4 regions of the Streptomyces sp. NPDC016845 genome follow, and region 2 is predicted to be linked to each of the others. Evidence: riboswitches for the same ligand, from Rfam matches in the RefSeq annotation. Region 2 holds a riboswitch; each other region holds the start of a gene.
The links. Region 2 has a riboswitch for cobalamin ahead of ACH4RC_RS12375 (ribonucleoside-diphosphate reductase subunit alpha). Riboswitches for the same ligand answer to the same signal wherever they lie in the genome.
Positions count from the first base shown of each region.

Region 1: it holds a riboswitch for cobalamin, as region 2 does, so the genes downstream of both, ACH4RC_RS19335 (HoxN/HupN/NixA family nickel/cobalt transporter) here and ACH4RC_RS12375 (ribonucleoside-diphosphate reductase subunit alpha) in region 2, are expected to answer to the same signal.
Region 3: it holds a riboswitch for cobalamin, as region 2 does, so the genes downstream of both, ACH4RC_RS18935 (ABC transporter substrate-binding protein) here and ACH4RC_RS12375 (ribonucleoside-diphosphate reductase subunit alpha) in region 2, are expected to answer to the same signal.
Region 4: it holds a riboswitch for cobalamin, as region 2 does, so the genes downstream of both, ACH4RC_RS27275 (FecCD family ABC transporter permease) here and ACH4RC_RS12375 (ribonucleoside-diphosphate reductase subunit alpha) in region 2, are expected to answer to the same signal.

Region 1 is NZ_JBIRPI010000006.1:287,913-295,089, forward strand. It holds gene ACH4RC_RS19300 (DUF3592 domain-containing protein) at 1-54, opposite strand, end outside; gene ACH4RC_RS19305 (TetR family transcriptional regulator) at 63-665, opposite strand; partial or broken gene ACH4RC_RS19310 (oxidoreductase) at 776-1,723, shown strand; gene ACH4RC_RS19315 (class I SAM-dependent methyltransferase) at 1,744-2,454, opposite strand; gene rho (transcription termination factor Rho) at 2,761-3,897, shown strand; gene ACH4RC_RS19325 (GNAT family N-acetyltransferase) at 3,928-4,419, shown strand; gene ACH4RC_RS19330 (inorganic diphosphatase) at 4,508-5,011, shown strand; cobalamin riboswitch at 5,040-5,263, shown strand; gene ACH4RC_RS19335 (HoxN/HupN/NixA family nickel/cobalt transporter) at 5,294-6,445, shown strand.
Region 2 is NZ_JBIRPI010000003.1:444,167-451,343, reverse strand. It holds gene ACH4RC_RS12400 (carbohydrate ABC transporter permease) at 1-372, opposite strand, end outside; gene ACH4RC_RS12395 (extracellular solute-binding protein) at 467-1,750, opposite strand; gene ACH4RC_RS12390 (GntR family transcriptional regulator) at 2,140-2,904, shown strand; gene ACH4RC_RS12385 (DUF3311 domain-containing protein) at 3,066-3,350, shown strand; gene mctP (monocarboxylate uptake permease MctP) at 3,347-4,972, shown strand; cobalamin riboswitch at 5,094-5,228, shown strand; gene ACH4RC_RS12375 (ribonucleoside-diphosphate reductase subunit alpha) at 5,352-7,177, shown strand, end outside.
Region 3 is NZ_JBIRPI010000006.1:194,846-202,022, forward strand. It holds gene ACH4RC_RS18920 (basic amino acid/polyamine antiporter) at 1-735, shown strand, start outside; gene ACH4RC_RS18925 (arginine deiminase) at 773-2,035, shown strand; gene ACH4RC_RS18930 (nucleotidyltransferase domain-containing protein) at 2,045-2,536, opposite strand; cobalamin riboswitch at 2,605-2,802, shown strand; gene ACH4RC_RS18935 (ABC transporter substrate-binding protein) at 2,840-3,898, shown strand; gene ACH4RC_RS18940 (FecCD family ABC transporter permease) at 3,931-4,968, shown strand; gene ACH4RC_RS18945 (ABC transporter ATP-binding protein) at 4,965-5,771, shown strand; gene ACH4RC_RS18950 (L-threonylcarbamoyladenylate synthase) at 5,779-6,399, opposite strand; gene ACH4RC_RS18955 (hypothetical protein) at 6,559-7,177, shown strand, end outside.
Region 4 is NZ_JBIRPI010000013.1:101,076-108,252, reverse strand. It holds gene ACH4RC_RS27295 (helix-turn-helix domain-containing protein) at 1-728, shown strand, start outside; gene ACH4RC_RS27290 (alpha/beta hydrolase domain-containing protein) at 750-2,267, opposite strand; gene ACH4RC_RS27285 (ABC transporter substrate-binding protein) at 2,381-3,397, opposite strand; gene ACH4RC_RS27280 (ABC transporter ATP-binding protein) at 3,431-4,213, opposite strand; gene ACH4RC_RS27275 (FecCD family ABC transporter permease) at 4,255-5,283, opposite strand; cobalamin riboswitch at 5,447-5,576, opposite strand; gene ACH4RC_RS27270 (endonuclease/exonuclease/phosphatase family protein) at 5,680-6,552, opposite strand; gene ACH4RC_RS27265 (nucleoside deaminase) at 6,712-7,177, shown strand, end outside.

The DNA.
Region 1 (7,177 bases), on a different contig from region 2:
CAGCGCGAAGGTGATCCACCACGCGGGGCCGCGCCCCCGTGTCCGCGTCCGCACGATTCCCCTCACCGGTCCAGCGCGCCCGCGACGACCGCGAACGCCTCGTCGAGCAAAGCTACGGGGTCCTGCGCCGCGTCGCTCGCGCTCCAGCGCTCCAGGACGACGTGGAACGCGTTGAGCGCGGTGCCCGTGGCGAGGCGCGGGTAGAGGTCGGCCTCGGGGTCCAGGCCGACGCGGGCGGCCAGCTCACCGGCGAGATCGTCGCGCCACTGGACCTGGCGCTCCAGGAAGCGGGCGTGCAGCGCCGGGGTACGCAGGATCAACTGGACGACGCGCAGCGCCCGTTCGGAGTCTGCGGCGCAGGTGGTGACGGGTACCCGCACCGCGTGCAACAGGGCCTCGGCGGGCGCCTCACCGGCCGGGCGCCCGGCGAGAGCGGCGCGCATGTCCGCGCCCATGCCGGCCAGGAACTGGACGACGACGTCCTCCTTGGACGCGAAGTACCGGAAGAAGGTCCGCTTGGAGACTCCGGCCGCCGCGACGATCTCGTCGACGGTGACCGTGTCGAAGCCCTTGAGCGCGAGCAGCTGCAAGGCCGCCTCGGTCAGTTCGTCCGACACGAGCTGTCTCTTGCGCTGGGCCAGGCTCAGCTGGGGTCGCGTGCTCACCCGCACACCCTACATGCGGCTTACATCCCATGCCCTCACCGACACTCGGTAGCATTCTGACACTCAGTATCTTCTTGACACCAAGTGCCACCAAGGTCAGGCTGTGCCGCATGAGTGGAAACAGCGAGAGCGAGCAGGGCGAAGCGCGCGGACGGCGGTGGAGCGCGGACCGGATCCCCGACCAGACCGGACGGGTCGTCGTCATCACGGGGGCGGCCGGTGGTCTCGGCCTGGCCGCCACCAGAGCTCTCGCACGGCGGGGCGCGCAGGTGGTCCTCGCCGTGCGCGACCCGGACAAGGGGCGGGCCGCCGCCGCGACGGTCACCGCGCGCCGGCCGGACGCGCGGCTCGACGTGCGCCGCCTCGACCTCACCGACCTCGACTCGGTGCGGGCCTTCGCCGACGGCCTGCACGCCGACCACCCGCACATCGACCTCCTGCTCAACAACGCCGGGGTGATGGCGCCGCCGCGCACGCTCAGCGCCCAGGGCCATGAGATCCAGTTCGCGACGAACCACCTCGGGCACTTCGCGCTCACCGGCCTGCTGCTCGACCAGCTGAGCCGGGCGCCGCAGCCGCGCGTGGTGACGGTGAGCTCGCTCGAGCACCGCAAGGGCCGCGTCGACTTCGGCGACCTGAGCGGTGAGCGCGGCTACGACCCGATGGCGTTCTACCGGCAGTCGAAGCTGGCCAACGCTCTCTTCGGCCTCGAACTGCACCGACGCCTGGCGGCCGTCGGCTCCCCGCTGCGCAGCGTGCTCGCGCACCCCGGGTACAGCGCGACCGGCCTGCAGACCAACGGCACGGTCCGGCTGCCGCGCCTGGTCTTCGGGTACCTGGCCAGGCCCCTGGCCCAGTCGGCCGACCATGGCGCGCTGCCGCTCCTGTACGCGGCGGCCGAACCCGGCGTCCGGGGCGGCGAGTTCATCGGGCCCGGCGGCCGGGGAGAGCTGCGCGGTGCGCCGACGCGGGTCCGCCCGGCGCCGGCGGCGCTCGACACCGGGGCGGCGCGGCGGCTGTGGGAGGTCTCGGAGGAGCTGACGGATGTGCGCTTCCCCCGGGACCGCGCGGGCACGCCTCAGAGCCTGGTGGCCACGACCAGCCGGCAGCGCGGGCTGCCGTCGGGCCGCTCGCCCAGCTCGGGCAGGTCCCGCAGCGCGACGTCGAACCCGGCCGACGCCAACTCCCGCCGCACGTAGCTCAGCCGGAACGGCCGGTAGTACATGACGAACGGCGGACGCCACACGGCGTTGCGCACGCGCATCACGCCGTCGAAGCCGAGCATCATCCAGTACGCGGGCGACCCCGGCCGCGCCGGAGCGGGCAGCGGGAACGCGAACTGCCCGCCCGGGCGCAGCACTTGACGCACCTGCGTGAAGAGACCCGGGTACTGGCCCGGCAGGAAGTGGCCGAACGCGCCGAAGCTCACCACCAGGTCGAAGACGGGGCGGAAGGGCAGCGCGAGGGCGTCGCCGCGCACGTACGAGGCGGCCGGTTCCTCCCCGCGCGCGACGTCCAGCATGCCCGCGCTGAAATCGACGCCCACGGTCCGCCCGGCGCACACCTCGCGCAGCACACCGAGCCCCGCCCCGGTTCCGCAGCACAGGTCGAGCCCGTCCCCGTACGGGCCGAGGTCGCGCAGCGCCCGCCCGACCGGCGTGAGGACGCTGTCCGGCGTGCGGAACGGGGTCTGGTCGAACTTCGGGGCGAGCAGGTCGTAGCCGCGCTCGACCGACGACAGCGCCTGAACGGCCAGCTCGCGGAGGGTGGGGCCGTGGGGTGTGAACATGGCCGGTCAGCATAGATCGGCGGGGCCGTGAAGTCCGCTGTTGCCGTCCGCCCGGACATGAGTGCTACAGTGCGAGTGGCACGTGTGTACGCCCCTTCCGTGGCGCCGGTGCCGATCCCTTCTCGCTTCTCGGCGATCTGTCTTTCCCAGCGCCTCAGCGCGCGCATCTCTTCCGGCCACGGGCTGTCCTGCCCGTCCCACGGGGCGTGATGTTCCGCCCCGCCGCCCGCCGGTCCCCCTTCCCTTCTCCACTTCCCTTCTTCACTCCGCGTACGAACAGCGTCCGCGAAAGGACCGTGATCGACCATGACCACCACCACACTGGAAGCACCGGACACCTCGGTGAGGACGGCCGCCGCCGGTGTCCTCGACATCGGCGCGAACGGGGCGGGGCACCTGCGCGCCGCCGACCTGCTGCCGACCTCCCACGACGTCCAGGTCCCCGCGGCGCTCGTCCGCCGGCTCGGGCTGCGCAAGGGCGACTTCGTCGACGGGCTGTGCGCGAGGCCGCACACCCTCGCCCAGGTCGAGACCGTCGACGGCGCACCCGTGGACGCCGTCCGAAGCCGCCCCCGCTTCGGCGACCTCACCCCGCTCCACCCGTCCGAGCGGCTGCGCATGGAGAGCCCGGCGAGCAGCCTCGGGGGCCGCGTCGTCGACCTCTTCGCGCCGGTCGGCAAGGGGCAGCGCGGCCTGCTCGTCGCGCCGCCGAAGACCGGCAAGACCGTCCTGCTGCAGCAGCTCGCCGCCGCCGTCGCCGCCAACCACCCCGAGGCCCACCTCATGGTGGTGCTCGTCGACGAACGCCCCGAGGAGGTCACCGACATGCGGCGCTCCGTGCGCGGCGACGTGTACGCCTCCACCTTCGACCAGCACGCCAAGGCGCACATCGCGCTCGCGGAACTCGCCGTCGAACGCGCCAAGCGCCTGGTCGAGCGGGGCCGCGACGTGGTCATCCTGCTGGACTCCCTCACCCGGCTGTGCCGCGCCCACAACAACGCGGCCTCCTCAGGCGGCCGCACCCTGTCCGGCGGAGTCGACGCCGCCGCGCTGCTCGGCCCGAAGCGGCTGTTCGGAGCCGCCCGCAACACCGAGGAGGCCGGCTCCCTGACGATCCTCGCCACCGCCCTCGTCGACACCGGCTCCCGCGCCGACGACTACTTCTTCGAGGAGCTGAAGAGCACCGGCAACATGGAGCTGCGCCTCGACCGCGCACTCGCCGACCGCCGCGTCCACCCGGCCGTCGAGATCGCCCCGTCCGGCACGCGCCGCGAGGAACTCCTGCTCTCCGGGCCCGAGTTGGCGGCCCGGCGCGGGCTGCGCCGGGCGCTCCAGAACCGGGACGGCCACTCCTCCTATGAAGCGCTGCTCGACAAACTGCGCCACACCCCCGACAACGCCGCGTTCCTGCGCCAGGTCCACACGACGGTGCCCACGAGCTGAGGCCGCGATCAGATACGTAACATTCGAGGCATGACATCGAGCATCACGCGGCGCGGCGGTGGTCCCGCCGTCACGGTGCGCCGGGCCACGGCGCGCGACGCCAAGCGCCTGACCCGGCTCGTACGCGGCTCCCGCGCTTACGAGGGGCCGTACGCGGCGATGGTCGCGGAGTACCGGGTCGGCCCCGACTACATCGAGGCGCACCGGGTCTTCGTCGCGGCATCCCTGGCCGACGACCGCGTGCTCGGCTTCTACTCCCTGCTCCTCGCCCCGCCGGAGCTGGACCTGATGTTCGTCGCGAACGACGCGCAGGGGCTGGGCATCGGGCGGCTGCTCGTCGCGCACATGCGGGACGAGGCGCACACCGCGGGGCTCGACCACGTACGCGTCGTCGCCCATCCGCCGGCCGAGGGCTTCTACCGCAGTGTCGGGGCGCACCGCACGGGCACGGCCGTCGCACGCCCCCCGGTCGTCGCATGGGACCGGCCAGAACTCGTCTTCCCCATCGCCCCCGCAGCCTGAGGAGCTGTCCGAGGGGTTCCGCCCCCGGCCCGCGCGGCGCACACTCGGTGGCAATTCGAGCGGGCGGCAATGCGGCAAGGAGGCCACATTGGGCGGCAGCGAGACGCGCGGCGACGCGTTCGACGTGATCGTGGAGATCCCGCAGGGCTCCAGGAACAAGTACGAGATGGACCACGAGATCGGGCGGATCCGGCTCGACCGGATGCTGTTCACCTCGACCCAGTACCCCGCGGACTACGGCTACGTACAAGGCACCCTCGGCGGCGACGGCGATCCCCTGGACGCGCTCGTGCTGACCGGTGACGCGACGTTCCCCGGCTGCGTCATCCAGTGCCGGGCCATCGGCATGTTCGTGATGAGCGACGAGAAGGGCCCGGACGAGAAGATCCTGTGCGTGCCCGCGCACGACCCGCGCCACACGGACATCCAGGACATCGACGACCTCCCCGAGTTCGACCGCCTGGAGATCACCCACTTCTTCGAGGTCTACAAGGACCTGGAGCCCGGCAAGTCCGTGGAGGGCTCGCACTGGGAGGGGCGGGAGAAGGCGTACGAGGAGATCGGGCGGGCGCGCGAACGCCGGGATCGGTAGCCGCCCGTGGCGCCGCGGCGGCCGTCCTCTATGGTGGGCGGGCCGTGGTGCTCGGGAAGACCGGTGACGGCCCCCAGGGGTCAAGTCCGGAGCGGCCCTCGCCACTGTGATCGGGTTCCGCGCCGTCCCTCCCGGGCCGGTGGGGAGCGCTCCGTTCCCTCACGCCACTGGCTGCCTCCGGGCGGCTGGGAAGGCAGGAGCGGTGCGCCATGCCCGTAAGCCAGGAGACCGGCCACGGCATCTCACGAAGTGATCCACGAGGTGCTGGAGCGTGATCAAGGCATGGCCCTGCCCGGAAACTCCCCTGTCGACTCCCCGGTCGGCTCTTCCGCCGACTCCTCCGTCGGCTCCCCCGTCGGCTCCCCCGCTTTCCGCTGGCGCCGTGAGGACACCGTCCGTACGGCGGGTCTCCTGGCGGTGATCGCGGTGCTGCACGTCGTCGCGTTCGGTGTGCTGTTCCTCCTGGTCGTCCCCGAGCACTACGAGGTCGGCAACAAGGCGTTCGGCATCGGGCTCGGCATCACCGCGTACACGCTCGGGATGCGGCACGCGTTCGACGCCGACCACATCGCGGCCATCGACAACACGACCCGCAAGCTGATGGCCGACGGCAAGCGCCCCGTCTCGGTCGGGTTCTGGTTCGCGCTCGGCCACTCCAGTGTGGTCGTCGCCATGGCGGCGCTGGTGGCGGGCGGCGCGGCGCTCGCCGGAACCCTGCTCAACGACGAGTCCCGCACGCACCAGGTCCTGGGCGTGGTGGGCACGACGGTGTCGGGCACGTTCCTGTACCTGATCGCGGCGCTCAACCTGGTGGCGCTGCTGGGCATCCTGAAGGTGTTCCGGGCGATGCGCGAGGGCTCGTACGACGAGCGGGAACTGGAACAGCACCTGGACTCGCGGGGATTCATGAACCGCATCCTCGGCCGCTTCACCAGGTCGATCACCCGCCCCGGCCAGATGTACCCGCTCGGCTTCCTCTTCGGCCTCGGCTTCGACACGGCGACCGAGGTGACGCTGATGGTGATGGCGGGCAGCGGGGCCGCGGCCGGACTGCCCTGGTACGCGATCCTCTGCCTGCCGCTGCTCTTCGCGGCGGGCATGAGCCTGTTCGACACGCTGGACGGGACGTTCATGAACTTCGCGTACCAGTGGGCTTTCTCCAACCCGGTGCGCAAGGTGTTCTACAACCTGACCATCACCGGCCTGTCGATCGCGGTCGCGTTCTTCATCGGCACGATCGAGCTGGTCGGCGTCCTGCACGAGAAACTCGCCCTGACGGACGCGGTGACCGGCTGGATCGCCGGCCTCGACCTCGACAACGTGGGCTACGTGATCGTCGGCCTGTTCGTCGCGGTGTGGGCGGCGGCGCTCGCGTACTGGCGTCTCGCCCGGGTCGAACAGCGCTGGTCGGCGCGGGTCGCCGAGGGTGGTTAGAACGGAGCTCGTGGGTCCTCCGTGACGAGGGCGCACAGGGGGGCGCGCGAAAGCGGGCCGTTCGGCCCCACCACGAGGGTCACTCGGCCCGCTTACTCCGGCAGCCCCCCTGGGGATACTGCTGAGCAGAGCCTCCCGTGCCCTCGCTCTCCCGCCGCGGCGCACGGTCGAGGCCCGGGCCCGCCGGTCGCAGTAGGGGGAGCTGCAATCGGCGGGCCCGGCAACCTGCCCAGGGGGGACCGGGTGTTGTGTACTCGGGGCGGGGGTGGCGCGGGTGGTTCCGCCGGGGTGATCGCGCACGGGGCGAGGTCTGTGCGGACGGGCTTGGCGAGCTGGTTCTGTGCCGGGGGCGTTCCGTGCGGGTGGCTCCGCCGAGGTGATCCCGCCGAGGTGACTCCGCGCTGGGCACGCCCTGCGCGGGCGACCTCACGGAGGTACCTCCGGCGCCGAACGCCTCCTGCGCGAGCGACCCCGCCGGGGTACTCGGCGCCGGATGAGTCTTACGCGGGGTGAGTCCTGTGCGGGGTGTGGTCCGTGGGGGGCACGCTTACGTGCGGGGTGCGGTCCGTGCGCGGTGCGCGCCGTGGGGGGTGCGTTGTGTGGGGGGGCACGCTTACGTGCGGAGTGCGGTCCGTGCGCGGTGCGGTCCGTGCGCGGTGCGCGCCGTGGGGGTGCGGTCCGTGCGGGGCACGCTTACGTGCGGGGTGCGCTTTGTACGGGTGCGGTCCGTAC
Region 2 (7,177 bases):
CAGCCCGACGAGCGTGCCCACCACCATGATCACGACGACGTTGATCGCCGTGAAGATCGTGGAGCGCAGCGTGACGCGCCAGAAGTCCTCGCCGCCGAGGACCTCCTTGTAGTTCTCTACGCCGTTCCACTCGGTGACGTGCTGGATGAGCTGACCCATGTTGAGGTTCTGGAACGACAGCAAGCCGTCCTTCACCAGGGGCCAGCCGAGGAAGATCACTGTCACCACGAGGGCGGGGAACAGCAGCAGGTACGGGACGACGTTCGCCCCGCCCTTCCGCTTCTCCCCCCGCGGCCCGGGTGCGCGACCGCTGCGCTGCCCGTCGGGCGCGACCTTGTCGACCGCGTCCGCCGGGTTGGTCTGCACTGCCATGCTCGCCATCTCTTCCAAAGCCGTGACTGGACGATGCGTCGGGCCGGGGCGGCGGCCCGGGTCGAAACCCGTTCCGCCGCCCCGGCCCGGGCGACTACTGCTGCTGGCTCAGCCGCTTGTTGAGCTCGCCCTCGACCTGCTTGGCGGCGGCGGCGGGGGACTTACCGTTCAGGACCGCGGTCATGTAGGTCTTGATCGGGTTCGGCGGGTTCTCCACCGGCGCCCACTCCGGGATCAGCGGCGTGGTGCCACCGGACTTGGCGGCGGCGGGGGCACCGGCCTGCGCGGCCGGCTGCTCCTTGGCGTAGGACTCCAGGGCCGGGGACTTCGGGGTCCAGCCGACCTCCTTGATCAGCTGGCCGTCGTTCTCGACGGAGAGCGCGATCTTCAGGAACTCCTTGGCGAGGTCCTGCTTCTTGGAGCCCGCGGCGACCGCGAGGTTGGAGCCGCCGAGGAAGACGCCCTCGGGCTTGTCGGCCGTCTCACCGGGGATGGTGAAGAAGCCGATGTCCTCCGCCTTGAGCTTCTTGGCCTGCAGCGCGGTGCCGGCCTCGTAGCCCATGGCGATGATCGCGCCGGTGTCGCCCTTGCCGAAGACGGTGGCCTGCTGCGGCGTGGCCTCGTCCTTGTCCTTGGGCGCCTTGGAGAACGCCTGGTACTGCTTGTAGACGTCCATCGCCTTGGCGACCTTCGGGTCACCGAGGTTGGAGACCCACTTGTCGCCGTCCTTCTTCACGGGCTCGACGCCCTGGCCGACCAGGAGGCCGTCGAAGAAGTACCAGTTCTGGCCCGGCAGGTAGAGCGGCTCGGCCTTGGTCTTCTCACCGATCTTCTTGAAGTCGGCGAAGAGCTCGGCGCGGGTCTTCGGCGTCTCCGTGATGCCGGCCTGCTTCCAGATCTTCTTGTTGTACATGACCGTGCGGTTGCCGAAGTACCACGGCAGCGCGTACTGCTTGCCGTCGAAGACGGCCGGCTTGTTGACCGCGTCGGCCCAGTCCTTGCCGATCTCGCTCTTGAGGTCGGACAGCTCGGCGAGACCGCCGGTCTTGGCGTACGCAGGGGTCTGCGTGTTGCCGATCTCCAGAACGTCCGGCGGGTTCGACTCCGAGAGGGCCGTGGTGACCTTCTGCTGGATGCCGTTCCACTCCTGGACCTGGATGTCCAGCTTGGCCTTCGTCTTCTTCTCGAACTCGGCGGTGACCTTCTTGGTCCACTCCGGCGGGTTGGAGCCGGACATGGTCCAGACGGTCAGCGTCTGCCCCTTGTACCCGTCCGCTCCGGCCTTGCTGCCGTTGTCGTTGTCGTCGTCACTGCCACAGGCCGCGATCGAGACCAACATGCCCGCCACGCCGATGGCCGCAATGAGCTTGCGCTTCACGTCACCCTCCTCAGGGATGCCAGCAACCCCCCACCCACAGCGACGCAATACGACAAGCAGTGCTTCGTGGGACTGGGACCCGGTCTCCGTTTAATGGTGTAGACCAGTACGGGGAGCTTGGCCCAGACCAATAGAGGTGTCAAGGGTGGCTGAGAAAGACCTGTGCGTCCGTTATCGGAACGACACCCGCCTGTCGTGACAAGGGCGTTGGGCGGTTCGGGGGACCGCTCCCATCCCTGGGTGCGTGGACTAGACCAGGGAGTCAGCGGGCGGTATAAGGAGGGATCACGGAGCGTACGGGGAGTCCCCCGGAGCGAGCCGTGCCACGATGTGAGCCGTGGCCGACGGGGACGTCGGCCACGTCGGCACCGGAGCCGGGAAGGCGGAGCATGAGCACCGACGTGAGCAGTGCGGAGAACGAGAGCGGGGCGCCCGTCCGTACCGCGCGCGTGCCCAAGTACTACCGCCTGAAGAAGCATCTGCTCGACATGACGGAGACCCTGCCGCCGGGCACGCCGGTGCCGCCGGAGCGCACGCTCGCCGCCGAGTTCGACACCTCCCGCACCACCGTCCGCCAGGCCCTTCAGGAGCTGGTCGTCGAGGGCCGCCTGGAACGCATCCAGGGCAAGGGCACCTTCGTCGCCAAGCCCAAGGTCTCCCAGGCGCTGCAACTCACCTCCTACACCGAGGACATGCGGGCCCAGGGCCTGGAACCGACCTCGCAGCTGCTCGACATCGGCTACGTCACCGCGGACGACACCCTCGCCGGGCTGCTCGACATCTCCGCCGGCGGCCGCGTCCTGCGCATCGAACGGCTCCGTCTGGCCAGCGGCGAGCCCATGGCCATCGAGACGACGCACCTCTCCGCCAAGCGCTTCCCCGCGCTGCGCAGGTCGCTCGTCAAGTACACCTCTCTCTACACGGCGCTCGCCGAGGTCTACGACGTCCATCTCGCCGAGGCCGAGGAGACCATCGAGACGTCGCTCGCCACCCCGCGCGAGGCCGGTCTGCTCGGCACCGATGTCGGTCTGCCGATGCTGATGCTCTCCCGCCACTCGATCGACGGCTCGGCGCAGCCGGTGGAGTGGGTGCGCTCGGTCTACCGGGGCGACCGGTACAAGTTCGTGGCGCGCCTGAAGCGCCCGATGGACTGACCCGCACATACGCGCCCGATTCCTTACATAACCGCAGGCCCGGGACCGGAAGGGTCTCGTCCGTTATCCGGACAGGGGTTCCAAAGAGCAAGACTCTCGCATTAGATTTCCCGCACGTTAAACGTGAGATAAGTGGGATCAGCGAGGGGACGGAGCCCAAGATGTCCGATGCGCCGGAAGTGGCGGAACAAGCAGGGAGACCGGTGGTGACACCGGTCCGCGTGGTCATCGGGCTGTGCCTGGTCGCACCGTTCGTGGCGATGCTCTGGGTCAGCTCCTACTCGAAGATCGACCCGACCTTCATCGGCATCCCGTTCTTCTACTGGTACCAGATGCTCTGGGTGATCATCTCGACCGGGCTCACGATGATCGCGTACAAGCTGTGGCAGCGTGACCAGCGCGGCCGCAAGACGTCGGCCTCGGCCTCCGCGGGAGGCCCGCGATGAACGGCGGCGTCAACGGTGTCGCGCTCACCGTCTTCATCATCTTCTTCGTGGCCGTCACGGTCATGGGCTTCCTCGCCGCGCGCTGGCGCCGCTCCGAGACGGACTCGCTCGACGAGTGGGGCCTCGGCGGCCGCTCGTTCGGCACCTGGATCACCTGGTTCCTGCTCGGCGGCGACCTCTACACGGCGTACACCTTCGTCGCCGTCCCCGCGGCGATCTACGCGGCGGGCGCGTCCGGCTTCTTCGCCGTGCCCTACACGATCCTGGTCTACCCGCTGATCTTCACGTTCCTGCCGCGCCTGTGGTCGGTCTCGCACAAGCACGGATACGTGACGACGTCGGACTTCGTGCGCGGCCGCTTCGGCTCCAAGGGCCTCTCGCTCGCCGTCGCGGTCACCGGCATCCTCGCCACGATGCCGTACATCGCGCTCCAGCTCGTCGGCATCCAGGCCGTGCTCGACGTCATGGGCGTCGGCGGCGGCGAGAACACCAACTGGTTCATCAAGGACCTGCCGCTCCTCATCGCCTTCGGCGTGCTCGCGGCGTACACGTACTCCTCGGGCCTGCGCGCCCCGGCGCTGATCGCGTTCGTCAAGGACGGTCTGATCTACATCGTCATCGCGGTCGCCATCATCTACATCCCGATCAAGCTGGGCGGCTTCGACGACATCTTCGCCGCGGCCGGCAAGAAGTTCGAGCAGATAAATCCGGCGACAGGCAAACCCACCGGGGCGCTCGCGCCAGGTGAGGCGGGCCACTGGACGTACGCGACGCTCGCGCTCGGCTCGGCGCTCGCGCTGTTCATGTATCCGCACTCGATCACCGCGACGCTCTCCTCCAAGAGCCGCGACGTGATCCGCCGCAACACCACGATCCTGCCGCTGTACTCGCTCATGCTGGGCCTGCTCGCGCTGCTCGGGTTCATGGCGATCGCGGCCGGGATCAAGGTGCAGAACGGGCAGTTGGCGATCCCGCAGCTGTTCGAGGACATGTTCCCCGACTGGTTCACGGGTGTCGCGTTCGCCGCCATCGGCATCGGCGCGCTCGTCCCCGCGGCCATCATGTCCATCGCCGCGGCGAACCTCTTCACGCGCAACATCTACAAGGACTTCATCAAGCCCGACGCGACCCCGGCGCAGGAGACCAAGGTCTCCAAGCTGGTGTCGCTGCTCGTGAAGGTCGGCGCCCTCGTCTTCGTCCTCACCATGGACAAGACCGTCGCCATCAACTTCCAGCTGCTCGGCGGCATCTGGATCCTGCAGACCATGCCCGCACTGGTCGGCGGCCTGTTCACCCGCTGGTTCCACCGCTGGGCGCTGCTCGCCGGCTGGGCGGTCGGCATGGTGTACGGCACGCTCGCCGCGTACGGGGTGGCGTCGCCGACGCAGGCGCACTTCGGCGGGTCCTCGAAGGAGATCCCCGGCATCGGGGAGATCGGGTACATCGGTCTGACGGCGTTCGTGATGAACGTGGTCGTGACCGTCGTCCTGACCTTCGTCCTGAAGGCCGCGAAGGCGCCCGAGGGAATCGACGAGACGTCGCCCGGCGACTACACCGCCGACGCCGGTGACAAGGGCGTGCAGACGGACCTGCCGGTCGTCGGAGCGGGCTCCGGCCACTAGCGCGGTCGTACGTTCCTCAGGACGGGCCCCTCTGCTCGCGGAGGGGCCCGTCGTCATGAGGCACCATCGCCATACGCACCCGCGCGACACAAGATATGGGCCCGTCACCAACGCCCGGCACAACATGTATGCTCGCTCTCGCTGCAGCCGCAGGGGAATCCGGTGCAAATCCGGAACTGTCCCGCAACGGTGAACGTAAGCATCCATAAGGCCGCTTACGTGAGTCCGACGACCTGCCGCAGCCCACCCGAGCCGTCCGGCGCGGGTGGTGACGACGTCCGGGTCTCGCGGAATGGGCCGGTGACGAAGGCGCCCCCTTGCGTGCGTGCCCGAGCCACTCCTCCCCGCAGGCCCCGAGCCGAGCGAGGGAGAGCCCCACGTGACCATCGCGCCGCCCGCCGAACCGGTCTCAGCCACAGGACAGCAGGACGCACCGGCAGACGCCCCCGGCACCGCCCTGCTGCGCACCCTGACCGAGCTGACCGCCGACCTGCCCGGCGCCGACCCCGGCCGGGTCGCCGCCGCAGCGCTGCGCGGCCGCAGCGCCCGCGCCGACGAGGCCGAGCTGCGCGAGCTCGCCACCGAGGGCGCGGCCGGGCTGATCTCCGAGGACCCGGTCTACTCCCGGCTCGCCGCCCGCCTGCTCACGCTCACCATCGCCGCCGAGGCCGCGACGCAGGGCGTCACCTCCTTCACCGGGTCGATCGCGGTGGGGCACCGCGAGGGCCTGATCGCCGACCGCACCGCCGAGTTCGCCCGTGTCCACGCGGAGAAGCTCGACGCGCTCATCGACACCGACGCCGACGACCGCTTCGGCTACTTCGGTCTGCGCACCCTGCACAGCCGCTACCTGCTGCGCCACCCGATCACCCGCCAGGTGATCGAGACGCCGCAGTACTTCATGTTGCGCGTAGCCGCCGGCCTGGCCGAGGACGACTCCGTACGCGCCCTGGGCGAGGTCGCCGACCTCTACGGCCTGATGAGCCGCCTGGACTACCTGCCGTCCTCCCCCACCCTCTTCAACTCCGGCACCCGCCACCCGCAGATGTCCAGCTGCTACCTGCTCGACTCCCCGCTCGACGAGCTGGACTCGATCTACGACCGCTACCACCAGGTGGCCCGCCTCTCCAAGCACGCGGGCGGCATCGGGCTCTCGTACTCCCGCATCCGCAGCCGGGGTTCGCTGATCCGGGGCACCAACGGGCACTCCAACGGCATCGTGCCGTTCCTGAAGACGCTGGACGCGTCGGTCGCCGCCGTGAACCAGGGCGGGCGCCGCAAGGGCGCCGCCGCCGTCTACCTGGAGACCTGGCACGCCGACATCGAGGAGTTCCTGGAGCTGCGCGACAACACCGGCGAGGACGCGCGCCGCACCCACAACCTCAACCTGGCGCACTGGATCCCCGACGAGTTCATGCGCCGGGTCGCCGACGACGGGCAGTGGTCGCTGTTCTCCCCCGCCGACGTACCCGACCTCGTAGACCTCTGGGGCGCGGAGTTCGACGCCGCGTACCGCAAGGCCGAGGCCGAGGGGAAGGCGCAGAAGACCCTCCCCGCGCGCGAGCTGTACGGCCGCATGATGCGCACCCTCGCGCAGACCGGCAACGGCTGGCTGACCTTCAAGGACGCCGCCAACCGCACCGCCAACCAGACGGCGGAGCCCGGCCACACCGTCCACTCCTCGAACCTGTGCACGGAGATCCTGGAGGTGACGGACGACGGCGAGACGGCCGTCTGCAACCTGGGCTCCGTCAACCTCGGCGCGTTCGTGGTGGACGGCGGCATCGACTGGGAGCGGCTCGACGAGACCGTCCGCACCGCCGTCACCTTCCTCGACCGCGTCGTCGACATCAACTTCTACCCGACCGAGCAGGCGGGCCGCTCCAACGCCCGCTGGCGCCCGGTCGGCCTCGGCGCGATGGGCCTCCAGGACGTCTTCTTCAAACTGCGCCTGCCCTTCGACTCGCCGCAGGCGAACGCTCTTTCGACGCGCCTTGCCGAGCGCATCATGCTCGCCGCGTACGAGGCGTCCGCCGACCTCGCCGAGCGCAATGGCCCGCTGCCCGCCTGGGAGAAGACCCGCACCGCGCGCGGTGTCCTGCACCCCGACCACTACCCCGACGCGCAGGTGACCTGGCCGGAGCGGTGGACCGCGCTGCGGGAACGTATCGCCGCCGCCGGCATGCGCAACTCGCTCCTTCTCGC
Region 3 (7,177 bases), on a different contig from region 2:
CGGGCCACGATCCTCGGCTTCCTCAGCGTCTTCGCCGTCTTCGCCTCCGTCGTCGTCGTGTCGTACGGGATCCTGCCGATGGGTGAGATCGCGGAGCTGCGCCAGCCGTCGATGGCGGGCGTGCTCGAGGACGCCGTCGGCACCTGGGGCAAGGTCTTCATCAGCGTCGGCCTGATCGTCTCCGTGCTCGGTGCCTATCTCGCCTGGACGCTGATGGCGGCCGAGGTGCTTTTCGTGGCGGCGAAGGACGACGACATGCCGCGCTTCCTGCGCCGCTCGACCCCCGCCGACGTGCCCGTGCCCGCGCTCCTCATGACGACGGTCCTCACCCAGCTGGTGCTGATCGTCACCGCGTTCTCGGACGACGCGTTCAACTTCGCGCTCAACCTGACCAGCGCGCTCTCCCTGATCCCCTACCTCTTCGCGGCCGCCTTCGCCGTGCGGATCGGAGCCCGGGACGACCCGCTCACCGCGGGCGGGCGCGCCTCGTCGCGCGAACTGGTGATCGCGGCGGTCGCCACGCTCTACACGGCGTTCATGCTGTACGCGGCCGGGCTGAAGTTCGTCCTGGTCTCCTTCGTCTTCTACGCCCCGGCCACGATCCTGTTCGTCATGGCCCGCAGGGAGCAGGGCCGGCGCCTGTTCTCGCCGGGCGAGCTGGTCGTCCTCGCCGTCTCCGTCGCCGGCGCCGTGCTCGGCGTCGTCGCCCTCGCCGCGGGCTGGATCAGCCTGTGACACCCGTAACCCCTCTCACGAAGCCCGGAGGCACACCGTGACCGACCACGAGACACCCGCGTCCGCCACGTACGGCGTCCACTCCGAGGTGGGCCGACTCCGCAAGGTCCTCGTCTGCGCGCCGGGGCTCGCGCACCGCAGGCTGACCCCGACCAACTCCGACGACCTCCTCTTCGACGACGTGATGTGGGTGGAGAACGCGCAGCGCGACCACGCCGACTTCGTCAACAAGATGCGGCAGCGCGGCATCGAGGTGGTCGAGCTGCACGAACTGCTCGCGCGGACCATGGCGCTGCCCGAGGCCAGGTCGTGGCTGCTTGACCGCAAGATCGTCGCGAACCAGGTGGGGGTCGGGCTCATCGACGACACCCGTACCTTCCTGGAGACGCTCCGTCCCGAGCAGCTCGCCGAGTTCCTCATCGGCGGGCTCGCCACCACCGATCTGCCGGACGAGTACCGCTCCGCGTACGTGTCGATGGCCCGCGAGTCCAGCGGCGTACGCGAGTACCTCATGCCGCCGCTGCCCAACACGCTCTACACCCGCGACACCACCTGCTGGCTCTACGGCGGCCTCACGCTCAACCCGCTGTACTGGCCCGCGCGGCACGACGAGACGCTGCTGATGAAGGCGGTCTACCGCTTCCACCCGGACTTCGCGGGCTCGACCGTCTGGTGGGGCGACCCCGAACAGGGCTGGGGCCAGGCCACCTTCGAGGGCGGCGACATCATGCCGGTCGGCAACGGCGTCGTCCTGATGGGCATGAGCGAGCGCACCTCGCGGCAGGCCATCACCCAGGTCGCCACCGCGCTGTTCGAGAAGGGCGCGGCCGAGCACGTCATCGTCGCCGGGATGCCGAAGCTGCGCGCGGCGATGCACCTGGACACCGTCTTCACCTTCGCCGACCGGGACGTCGTCACGCTCTACCCGCGGATCATGGACTCGGTGCACACGTTCTCGCTGCGCCCCAGCGACAAGGCGCCGGGGCTCGACATCACCGACGAGGGGACGACCCCGTTCGTCGACGTCGTCGCGCGGGGGCTCGGCCTGCCGGAGCTGAGGGTCATCGAGACCGGCGGCGACGTGTACGCCTCCGAGCGCCAGCAGTGGGACAGCGGCAACAACGCGGTCGCTTTGGAGCCCGGCGTCGTCGTCACCTACGACCGCAACACCCAGACCAACACGCTGCTGCGCAAGGCGGGCGTCGAGGTCGTCACGATCGTCGGCGCGGAGCTGGGGCGCGGCCGGGGCGGCGGCCACTGCATGACGTGCCCGATCGTCCGCGACCCCGTGGCCTACTGAGACACCTGGTCAGATGTGTGTGCCGATGCCGAAGACCCGGCGCAGCTGCGCCATGTCGTGCCGGTCCCGCTCCGCGGGCTCGTACCCCTGATGGAAACGGACCTGCTGCTCGGCTGAGAGGCACGGGACCGGCTCCCCCGCGATGGTGCCGGTGACGAAGACCTCGGCCGGGTAGCGGAACGGCTGGTCCGGGTCGAGCGAGGACTGCTCGGCCGAGCCGTCGGGGGCGAAGCGCAGGGGGTGCAGGTCGATCTCACGGCCGTCGGGGTGGGCGAGGACGAAGCGCGCGGGGCGCCGGTCGAGGGTCTCGGCGAACCCGGCGCCGGTGAGGGCGGCGAGCACGGCGGGCTCCTGCTCGGCGCGGTGCATCAGGTCGAGGTCGCGGTGGTTCCTGGTCTGCTCGCCGGTCAGGGCGTCGATGCCCCAGCCGCCGCCGATCCAGATGTCCGCCCCGGCCTCCCGCAGCAGGACGAGGACGTTCCGTACGTCGTCGGCTGTCATCACGCGAGCAGGGTAGGCGGGCGGGCGGGGGGCGGCGAACGATTAGCGGGGCCCGCCCCGGCCCGTGATACGTTCCGTGAGCCAGTCGTACCTTTGTGCGTTCTCGAACGCGTACGGGTCAGGGAATCCGGTGGAAGTCCGGAGCTGACGCGCAGCGGTGAGGGGGACGGGCGGAGCCACTGCCACTGAGCCGCTCGCCGGTTCGGGAAGGCGCTCCGCCTGGACGATCCCGAGTCCGAAGACCTGCTGGCGGCCTCCGGGACCGAGACCCGGCCGGGGGTGAACCGTAGGCCGGCTCCGCGTATGGGCCCTGGACGCAGAGGAACCCCCGTGCCCTTCGCACGTCGACTCCGCCACATCGCACCGCTGTTGGCGGGCGCCCTCCTCCTCACCGCATGCGGCGGTGGCGCGGGCTCCGCCGGCACCGCGAAAGACGCTGACGCCGCTGTCACCCTCGACAACTGCGGCGCGAAGGTCCGTGTCGCGCACGCCCCGCGCCGCGCCGTCGCCCTCGACCAGGGCTCGGCGGAGATCATGCTCTCGCTCGGCCTGGAGGACCGCATGGTGGGGACCGCGACATGGACCGACCCGGTCCTCGAGGGCCTGGAGAAGGCGAACGCGAAGGTGCCGCGCCTCGCCGACCGCTACCCCTCCTTCGAGAAGGTCCTGGACACCGAGCCGGACTTCGTCTCCGCCTCCCTCACGAACACCATCGCCAAGGGCGGGGTGGCGCCGCGCGAGCAGTTCGAGAAGCTCGGCGTGGACACCTACCTCTCCCCCGCCGACTGCGCCGGCAAGGACAACAGCGGTGACGGTGACGGCGCCCGCACCAGCGCGCTGACCATGGACACCGTCTACGGCGAGATACGTGACCTGGCGCGGATCTTCGACGTGAAGGAGCGCGGCGACAAGCTCGTCGCGCAGTTGAGGTCCCGTGTCGGCAAGGCGACGTCAGGGGTCGACGCCGAGGGCGTGAGCGTCCTGTACTGGTTCGCCAACTCCGACTCGCCCTACATGGCGGGCTGTTGCGGCGCCCCTGGCGTCGTCACCAGGGAACTCGGGATGCGCAACGTCTTCGACGACACGCACGAGGAGTGGCCGCAGATCAACTGGGAGACGGTCGCGGACCGCGACCCCGACCTCCTCGTCATCGGCGACCTGACCCGCCGCTCGCAGTCCGCCGAGTCGGCCACGCAGAAGATCAAGTTCCTGGAGTCCGACCCGGTCACCAAGAACATGACCGCCGTACGGAAGAAGCGGTACGTGCTGCTCAGCGGGCAGGCCCTGAACCCCACCATCCGGACCGTCGAGGGCGTGGAGAAGGTGGCCGCCGCGCTGCGCGAGTTCGGCCTGGACAAGTGAGACCAGTGAGACCGGTGAGACCAGCGGAACCGGTGAGTACGGCGGCGGCCCGGCCCGCCCTGTACTGGGCCGCGGCCCTCGCGGCGCTCTGCGCCTCGGTCGCCGTCGCCATCACCATCGGGCCCGCGCACATCCGCGTCGCCGACGTGTGGTCGGCGGTCGGCGCCCGGCTCGGCTGGGGCGCCTCAGACCTCTCCCCGATCCGCGACGGCATCGTGTGGAACCTGCGGCTGCCGCGCACCCTGCTCGCGGCGGTCTGCGGCGCGGGCCTCGCCGTCTGCGGCACGGTGCTGCAGGCGCTGCTGCGCAACCCGCTCGCCGACCCCTTCGTGCTCGGCATCTCCTCGGGCGCGTCGACCGGGGCGGTCCTCGTCGTCGTCCTGGGCCTCGGCGGCGGCGCGCTCTCCGTCTCGGGCGGCGCCTTCCTCGGCGCCCTCTGCTCGTTCGCGCTCGTCCTGGTCCTCAGCCACATGCTGGGCGGCTCGACGGACCGGGTCGTGCTCTGCGGGGTCGCCGCGATGCAGCTGTTCTCGGCGCTGACCTCGTTCGTGGTGCTGACCGCCGCCGACGCGGAGACGACCCGCGGCGTCCTGTTCTGGCTGCTCGGCTCGCTCGGCGGCGTCGGCTGGACCGAGGTGTGGCTGTGCCTCGCGGTGCTCGTGGTGGCGCTTGCGGTGTGTCTCGGCTACGGGCGGACCCTGGACGCGTTCGCCTTCGGGCAGGAGGCGGCCGCCGCGCTCGGTGTGCGCGTGGCACGGACCCGGCTCGTCCTGCTGTGCGTGACGGCGCTCCTGACGGCGGCCCTGGTCAGCGCGGCGGGCGCGATCGGCTTCGTCGGGCTCGTCCTTCCGCACGCGGCGCGCGCCCTGGTCGGCCCGGGACACACCCGGCTGCTTCCGGTCACGGCGGTCGCCGGGGCGGTGTTCCTGGTCTGGGTCGACACCCTGGCCCGTACGGTCCTCGAACCGCAGGAGGTTCCGGTGGGGGTGGTGACGTCGCTGATCGGCGTGCCCGCGTTCGTGCTCGTCCTCTTCCGCGGAAGCGGCCGGTCCGGCCGGGGCGTCCGGTGAGCGCGGGCGGCGACGTCAAGGAGACCGGACAGGGGCTGGCGGCGGACCGCGTCTCCTGGTCGGCGGGCGGCACGCTCGTGCTCGACGGGGTGAGCGTGACGCCACGACCCGGCGCCGTCACCGGTGTGCTCGGCCCGAACGGCTCCGGCAAGTCGACCCTCCTGCGTCTGCTCGCCGGGGTCCTCGCCCCGGCGTCCGGCGTCGTCACGCTCGACGGCACCGCGCTCGGCGAGGTGCCGCGCAGGACGGCGGCCCGGCGCATCGCGCTCGTCCACCAACAGGCGGACACTCAGGTCGAGTTGACGGTGACCGACGTCGTACGGCTCGGCCGGACCCCGCATCGCAGGGCCTGGGCGCCCGCCTCCGCCGCCGACGAGGCGACGGTCCACGACGCCCTGGAGCGCACCGGCCTGACCGACCACGCGCGCCGCCTGTGGCACACCCTGTCCGGCGGCGAACGCCAGCGGGCGCAGATCGCGCGCGCCCTCGCGCAGGAGCCGCGCGAGCTGCTGCTCGACGAGCCCACGAACCACTTGGACATCCAGCACCAGCTGGAGCTCCTCGACCTGATCTCAGGGCTCGATCTGACCAGCGTCGTCGCCCTGCACGACCTGAACCTGGCCGCCACCTACTGCGACCAGGTCGTGGTCCTGCGCCGGGGCCGGGTCGTCGCGGCGGGCGAGCCCGGCGCCGTCCTCACCGAGGAGCTGATCGCCGACGTCTACGGCGTCCGCGCGCGCATCTCCCGCCCGGGGCCGGGCGAGCGCCCCCACATCCGCTTCCTGGGGACGCTCGGACCGTAGTGCGATGTCACTCGAAGCGGTCGGGGTCCCCCGCGCCGCGCCGTACGACGGTGGCCTCACCGTCGGAGAAGTCGATGACGGTCGTCGGCTCGGTACCGCAGTCGCCGGAGTCGAGCACCGCGTCCACCACGTGGTCGAGCCGCTCCTTGATCTCCCAGCCCTGCGTCAGCGGCTCGTCCTCGCCGGGCAGCAGCAGGGTGCTGGAGAGCAGCGGCTCGCCCAGCTCGGCGAGGAGCGCCTGGGTCACGACGTGGTCGGGGATGCGGACGCCGACCGTCTTCTTCTTGGGGTGCTGCAACTGGCGCGGCACCTCGCGCGTCGCGGGCAGGATGAACGTGTAGCTGCCGGGCGTCGCCGCCTTGACGGCGCGGAACACGTCGTTGTCGATGTGCACGAACCTGCCCAGCTGCGCGAAGTCCTGGCACACCAGGGTGAAGTGGTGTTTGTCGTCGAGCTGCCGGATCGTGCGGATCCGCTCGACGCCCTCGCGGTTGCCGAGGCGGCAGCCGAGCGCGTAGCAGGAGTCCGTGGGGTAGGCGATCAGCGCGCTGTCGCGGACGGAATCGGCGATCGCGCCGATGGTGCGCGTTTGCGGGTTGTCGGGGTGCACGTCGAAATAGCGGGCCATCCGTCGACCCTACGGGATCAGTGGCGAACGCCACGGCGTTGCGGGGCGGCGTATTCCGCGTACACGCGCGACAATCCCGACACCCGCCCACCCTGCCCTCTTCCGACGGGCGCGGCACGGACCATACTGGTCCTGCCCCGACCACTCACAGAAAACCTCATGGCCAAAAACAGCAGCTCCCCGACCACCGTCCCCGACACCGCGTGGCTCGGTCACGGGCGCCACCTCGGCCCCGAGCCCGAGCAGGACGTGCGGCGCAACCTGATCGCCCTCAAGGCGGCCGGGGTGCTCGACGACTTCGCCGACCTCGACCCCGTCGAGGCGGCCCGCTCCACCGTCCTGCACCCGCGCGACGAGTCCGCCGACCCGGGCCCCACCGCCCGGCGCCTGTTCGAGGCCCGCTGGCGGGTCGCCGACGACGTCACGGTGCGTGCGCAGCTGACGACGTACGAGCCCGAGGGGCGCCGCAAGGACGGTGACGGCGTGGTCTGGGTCCTGGCGGCCGAGGCCGAGCGGGCGTGGGACCCGAACTGGGCCTCGCCGGCCACGATGTTCTGGCCCGACAGCGACATAATCCCCTGGGACCACGCGATGATCCCGGGCGTGCGCCTGCGCGCGGTGAACCATCTGCCGAAGGACGACGACGAGCTGCGCCACCGGCTGCGGGACTGCACCCGCGAGAGCTGGTACGTCCATGTCGTGGTGCACGAGGCGATGACACCGGACGCGCGAGGGCAGCGGCCGGTCATCGAGTTCCTGCCGCCGAGCCTGCGCCACC
Region 4 (7,177 bases), on a different contig from region 2:
CCACCGTCAGGGACCTGTGCCGGGCGCTGGGCGCCGACCCGGTCGCCTACCGGACGCTGTGGGAGGCCGCCGACCGGAGTCAGAGCGCGGCAGGACCGGAAGCGCCGCAGATCACCGCCGTCGTGCCGGTACGGGTGCGGGCACCGGGCGAGCAGGAGCCGAAGCCCGAGCCGACGCCGACGCCCGTACGTGCCGCCCGCTGGGCGCGGTTGCGCGAACGCTGGACGGTCACCGTCGCCGGCGTGCTGGCGGGCGGGCTGCTCGGCGCGCTCCTCACCCTGTTCCTCGCCATGCCCGACCGGGGCCCGGCGCAGCACTCCGCCGGGCCCGCGGCGGCCGTCGGGCCCGCGGACCGGCCCGGCCGGTCAGAGGCGGTGCGGCCCTTCATCAACCGGGCCACCGGGCACTGCCTGGACCACAGCCTCGACCACGGACTGCGCACCTACCCGTGCAACGGGCTGAGCTACCAGAGGTGGACGGTCCGCGCCCTGCCCCACGGCGCCTTCCAGGTCCGCAACCACGCCACCGGGTCCTGCCTGAACAGCGGGGCGAGCGCGCTGCGCGTCGGCGGCTGCGCCACCACCCCGTCCGGAACGTGGTCGGTCAGGGCATGGCCCGACGAGTCGGTCGGCCTGGCCAGTACGGCGACGGGAGCCTGCGTCGAGGACGGCACCGACGGACTGCGGCCCGCCCGGTGCGGGCGGACGGACCGTCAGAGGTGGGGATAGCCGTGGGCGCGGGTGTACGGGTCAGCCGCCGATGTCCGAGTTCTGTGCGGCGGTGACGATCGCCGCCGCGTCCTCGGGCAGCAGATACCCGGCGTCGACGGACGCCTGAGCTGCCGCGCGGACCTTGGCCACGTAGCCGGCGTGCGTCGGGTAGAGGCGGCTGAGCACGGGCTCGGAGGTGGCCGGGAAGCGCGGGTCGGACGGGTCGCCCTCGTCGTGCGTGTCCCAGGCGTCGGCGTCGCCGTTCCAGGGGTCGCGGGCGCCGTACAAGCCGCAGAAGACGCCGCTGTCCGTGGTGTCGCGGGAACCGGTGAGCGTCCGGGTCGGCACGGTGACGTCCGGGAGCCGGACACCGCCGGTGGCCAGGCCGGTCGCCGGGTCACGCAGGACGGTGCCCAGGTACTGGCCGCTCGGCGGTCGCGGGCCGCCGCGCGCCCAGCCGGCCAGATGGCGCAGGGCCGCGTTCATCGACCAGTGGCCGGGCCCGTCGTTGAACGGGGCCGAACCGGCGGCGCAGTCGGGCGACGGCGCCGCCTCACCCGCCGACTTCCGCACGGTCGCGTTGCCGACGTCGTAGGCCCACTGGTCGCCGTGCGCGGTGCCGGCCAGCTCCCAGTGCACGACGCTGTCGGTGTCGGGCTGCCGGGCGGCCGCGGCGCCGGGCACGTCGGTCTCGGTGAGTACGACGAACGTCGGCTCGGACAGATCGGTCCTGATCCGCGACGGGTTCGGCATCAGGAGGGTGTCGGCGAGCACACCGCTGATCGGGGAGGCGATCGCGCTGTTGCTGTGCACCATGAAGCCGTCGTAGACCCCGGCCACCGGATGTACGGCGTTGACGTACGTCGTCATGAAGCCCGCCGACTGGGATTCGCCGTCGGCGAGGAGCGTCCTGACCGGGAGGCCGCCGAGCGGGTCCGGGCCGTCGGGGGACCGCAGCGCCTGCCCGGCCTGGGAGAAGATGTCGTAGGCGAAGGCGTCGCCGGGGTGGACGAGGCTGCCGTAGCGGGCCGGGTCCCAGCCCTTGAGGCCCTTGATCTGGCCGAGGCCGCCGTTGACGCCGACGGCCTGCGCCGAGACGCCGACCCAGGCGTAGCCCTGGCGCAGCAGCTCCTCGCGCTGGAACCAGTAGTCGGGGGAGAGGTCGAGCTGGCCGCTGACGTTGAGCCATTCCACGACCACCGTGCCGTTGAACTTCGCCGGGTCGGCGGGGCGGCGCACCAGGAGGCGGCTCTTGTAGTCGGCGGTGCCGGACGCGCGGACCTTCCACCGGCCGTCCGAACCCCACAGGCCGGACTTGGCGTACGAGGTGGCCGTGCCGGAGAGGAAGTACTCCCGCTCGGTGTAGCCGAACGAGCCGAGGTCCTCCGCGGCGGCGAGGAACGGGAAGCCGTGGCTGCCCTCGGGCGGCAGTGTGACGGCCGGGCCCGCGACCGCGGCGGAAGCGGTCGAGGGGGTGGTGAGGAGGGCGCCGCAGAGCAGCGCCCCCAACGCGGTTGCGGTGACGGACCGCCGGGACGACCGGGCGAATGTGCGCACGAGGTGCCTCCGTGAATACGGGTCCCCAAAGGGCTGCGACCGCAGTGTCGAGGGGGTTGTGGCGCACCGGCATCGGCGATTCCACCGGTGTCCGGCGGCGGCTCGGGGCCGGGTCAGGAACGGTCGCTGTCCTGGCGCAGGTAGGTGTTGAGCCGTTCGATGGCCGAGGGGTTGCGCGGGCTCTCGACGAGGTCGGCGTAGTCCAGGGTGTGGATCCGCCGGTTCTTGATCGCGGAGACGTTCCGCAGCGGCGGGTACGAGAGCAGGAACTCCTTCTTCTGCGCGGCGCTCGTCGAGCCGTAGTCGTTGATGAGGATGACGTCGGGGTTCCGCTTCACGACGGTCTCCCAGCCGACCGTCGTCCACGAGTCCTCGAGGTCGTGCAGCAGGTTGACGCCGCCTGCCTCGCTGATGATCTGCTCCGGCGCGGCGTAGCGGCCCGAGGTGAACGGCTGGTCCTGGCCACTGTCATAGAGGAAGACCGAGGGCTTGGCCGTGTCGTCCGCGCCCTTGGGGGACTTCGCCCGCACGGCGGCGACCCGCGCCTTGTACTGCGCGACCAGTTTCCGGGCGCGCTCCTCGACGCCGAAGATACGGCCGAGATTGTCGAGGTCCGTGTAGAGCGCGTCGAGCGGCGGCATGATGCCCCGCGAGGTGCCGGTGACGGCGTTGCGGCAGGACTCGGTGAGCAGATACGTGTCCACACCTGCCTTGTGCAGCTCGTCGGGTGTCAGTGTGTTCTCGTTGAACCCGTAGTTCCAGCCCGCGAAGACCAGGTCGGCGCGTGCGTCGAGGGCGATCTCCTTGGTGACGCGGTCCTTGCCGAGCCACTTCACCTTGTCGTACGCGGCCTTGTACGGGAGGTCGTCGGTGTCGCCCTTGTCGGCGGGCATGACGTATCCGGCCATGCGGTCCTCCAGGCCGAGCGCGAACATCAGCTCGGTGATGCCGACGTCGTTGGTCACCACCCGCTCGGGGCGCTTGTCGTACGTGACCTTCCTCCCGCAGTTGGTGACGGTCACCGCCTGCGAGGCGGTGTTCTCGGAGTCGGAGGCGATGTCGGCTCCGCAGGCGGTCAGGGTGAGGGCGGCGGCGAGGCCGAGCGAGGCGGTGGACACGAGCTTGCGCACGGGGGCCTTCCAGAGGGCGAGGGGGTCAGGGAGTCAGGGGGCGAAGGGTTCACGGACCAGCTGGAGCTGGTCGAACAGGAACTGGGTGGCGCCGGTCTCCGGGTGGCGCACCCGGTGCGCCCGTACGCCGAAGACGTCGGCGAGCAGCGCGGGGGAGAGGACCTCGTCCGGCGGGCCGGAGGCGACGATCCGGCCGCCGTGCAGCACGTGCAGCAGGTCGCAGTGGGCGGCGGCGAGGTTGAGGTCGTGCAGGGCCGCGAGCACGGTCGGACCGCTGACCCGGACCCGGCGCAACACGTCGAGCTGGTGGGCGATGTCGAGGTGGTTGGTGGGCTCGTCCAGGACGAGGACGCGCGGCTCCTGGGTGAGCGCGCGGGCGATGAGCACACGCTGTTTCTCGCCGCCGGAGAGCGACAGGAAGCCACGTGTCGCGAGGTGTGCCACCCCGGCCTGTTCCAGGGCGTGCGCGCAGAGCTCCCGGTCGCGGGCGGCGGTGCGGTCGCGGTGCGGGAGGCGGCCCATCGCGACGACCTCGGTGACGGTGAAGTCGAAGTCCGCGGCCGACTCCTGCGGGAGCGCGGCGAGCAGCCGTGCCGCGGCCCGTGGAGTCATGCGGTGCACGTCCACGCTGTCGACCCTGACGAGCCCGGCGTCGGGGCGTCGCGCCCGGTAGACGCACCGCAACAGGGTCGACTTCCCGCTGCCGTTGGGGCCGACGAGCCCCACGAAGGTGCCGGCGGGGACGTCGAGGGTCACCTCGTCGACGAGCCGTACGCCCGCCACCTCGACCGACAGTTCTTCTACGTCGAGCCGCACGTGTCTTCCTCCTCGGGGTCGCTCAGCAAACCTGGGATGTGTCAGCGCCCGGCGAGCGCGTGGCCGCCGCGCCGCATCAGCAGCAGGAACGCGGGCACACCGAGCGCGGCCGTCACCACGCCCACGGGCAGTTCGGTCGGGGCGAGCAACACGCGTGACAACACGTCGGCCCACACCAGCAACACGGCCCCGGCGAGCGGCGCGACGGCGAGGACGCGGGTGTGCGAGGCGCCGACGAGCATGCGCACGAGGTGCGGCACCATCAGGCCGACGAAGCCGATCGCTCCGCTCACGGCGACGACCGTGCCCGTCACCGCCGCCGTCACGACGAACAGTTCGCGCCGGAGGCGGTCGGGCGGCACGCCGAGCGCCGCGGACGTCTCGTCGCCCATCGCGAGGGCGTCGAGCGAGCCCGCCCGCACCCTGAGCCACAGCCAGCCCGCCACCACGGTCGCGGCGACCAGCGGCACCTTCGGCCAGGTGGCCCCGCCGAGGCTGCCGAGCAGCCACATCATGGCCGCGCGCGCCGCCTCGCCCCGTTCGGCGCCGAACACCATGACGGTCGTGACGGCCTGGAACCCGTAGGCGAGGGCCGTGCCGGTCAGGACGAGGCGCAGCGGGCTGAGTCCGAGAGGCGAGCGGGCCACCGCGTAGACGATGAGGGTCGCGGCGAGCGCGGAGAGGAAGGCGGAGAAGGAGAGCGCCCAGACGCCGAGCCCGGCGAGCGCGCCGAACAGGATGACCGCGTTGGCGCCGACGGCGGCGCCGGAGGAGATGCCGAGCACGAAGGGGTCGGCCAGGGCGTTGCGCACCAGCGCCTGGACCGCGACGCCGACCGCGGCGAGGCCCGCGCCGACGACGGCCGCGAGGACGACGCGCGGGAAACGGATCTCCCACACGATGGTGTAGGCCCCCGCGTCCGCGCTGGTGAGGCTCCCGCCGCTGAGCCCGGCCCACATGAGCCGCGCCACCTCCCGCCAACCCGTCCCCGTGGCCCCGAGCGCGACCCCGCACGCCAGCGAGACCACCAGTACGAGCGCGAGCCCGATGACCAGGGGGACGGTGGGCAGGTGTCGCCGGCGCGCGCGTGAGACACCCGCGGGGGCTGGGGCAGCGGCGGTGCGGAGCAAAGCGGGCGCACATCCTCCGGGTGGGCGCCACGGCTGCAACGCAGGGCACCTGCAACCCGGAAGGGCTACGGCGGTCCCTGCTCGCAGTCCACGGCGAGCGGTCGACGGGTCGCACACCTGCCGTGAGTGATCGGACTCGCGGGCCAGTACTCATACGTAACAGGCCACGCACACCGTTGCGGGACAGCGCCGGACTCGCACCGGCTTCCCCCACGGAAGGCAGCCGAAGCGTAGCAAGCCGGAGTCAGGGGCGGGGCAGGTGGGCGGTACTTACCGATTGCGCAGGTGGGCGGTGTTCACCGATGGCGCGGGAAGGCGGTGTCCGTCTCGCTCAGGTCACCACGCGGGATCGATCTCCGCGTGCAGGGGATGGTGGTCCGAGTACGGGCTCGGGCGGACCTGGTGGGTGAGGGGGGCGATTCCGCGGAGGAAGATGTAGTCGAACTTGCTCTGCCAGTCGGTGGTCGGCTCGCAGGCGCCGCCGTCGGGAAAGGGGCGGCACGCCGGGTCGGCGTCCTCGGCCAGTCTCCACATCGGGCGGAGTTCGGACGCGTCCGGTACGGCGTTGAAGTCGCCGAGGACGATCGTGTGGTCGTGGCGGGCGACCTCGGCGGCGAGCACGCGGGCCTGGTCCGCCCTGATCTCCGGTTGCTGCCGCTCGGCGAAGTGGGTGTTGAAGACGCGGACGGAGCGGCCGCCCACCTTGGTCGTGACGGCCATGTACCCACGGTCCTCGGAGCCGCCGTCGGGGTACTCCACGTTCACGTGGTCGGTCATCGGCGCCGCGGAGAGGATGGCCTGACCGTACGCTCCGCCTTGCCACGGCAGACCGCCGCAGCGGTTCCAGTTGCGCAGCACCGACCCGTACTCGACGTCGTAGACGAGGCCGTAGAAGACTTCCAGGTAGTCCCGGATCTTCTCGACGTCACGGACACACGCCTCCTGCAACCCGAACACCTGCGGCGCATACGTGGCGATCTCCGCGGCCCGGCCCATGTTCTGCCCGCTCCCGCACGGGTTGCAGATGTTCCACGTCAGGACCCGGTTCGGCACGATGTCCTTGGCGGCATCGGCGGGCAGCGGCTTGGCGATCAGCGCGCCGCTCGGCGCGCTGGGGCCGATGAGCACGATGCAGAAGGCGGCCATGGCGATCGCGAACAGACGTGTGCCGCGTCCGAGCACCATCGCCTCCCTTGAGTGGACGAACATGCGGTCACATGCCATCACATGAGGTCTTCGTAGCACGAGAGTAGGCGACAAGGTGTGACCGGCACACGTCCGGGTCGAGCCGTTGTCACCGGCGCGCGGCGTGCGATCATCGACCCGGCCCACGTCGGTGATGAGTGACCGTGATCGGAAGGGACTTCGATGGACGAGAGCGAGTTGGTGCACCTGCGCCGCTGCGTGGAACTGGCCGCCGAGGCCCTTGACGACGGGGACGAGCCGTTCGGCTCCGTACTCGTGGACGGCTCGGGCACGGTCCGCGCCGAGGACCGCAACCGGATCGCGGCCGGCGACGCCACCCGCCACCCCGAGTTCGCACTGGCCAGGTGGGCGGCCGAGCACCTCTCCGAGGAGGAGCGGCGCGCGGCCACCGTCTACACCTCCGGCGAGCACTGCCCGATGTGCGCGGCGGCCCACGCCTGGGTCGGGCTCGGCCGCATCGTGTACGTCGCCTCCTCGGCCCAGCTGAGCCAGTGGCTCGCCGAGTGGGGACGCCCGCAGGCGCCGGTGCGAGCCCTGCCGGTCCAGGAGATCGCGCCGCACGTGACCGTCGAGGGCCCGGTCGCCGAACTTGCGCCGTGGGTCAGGGAGTTGCACCGGCTGCTGGCCG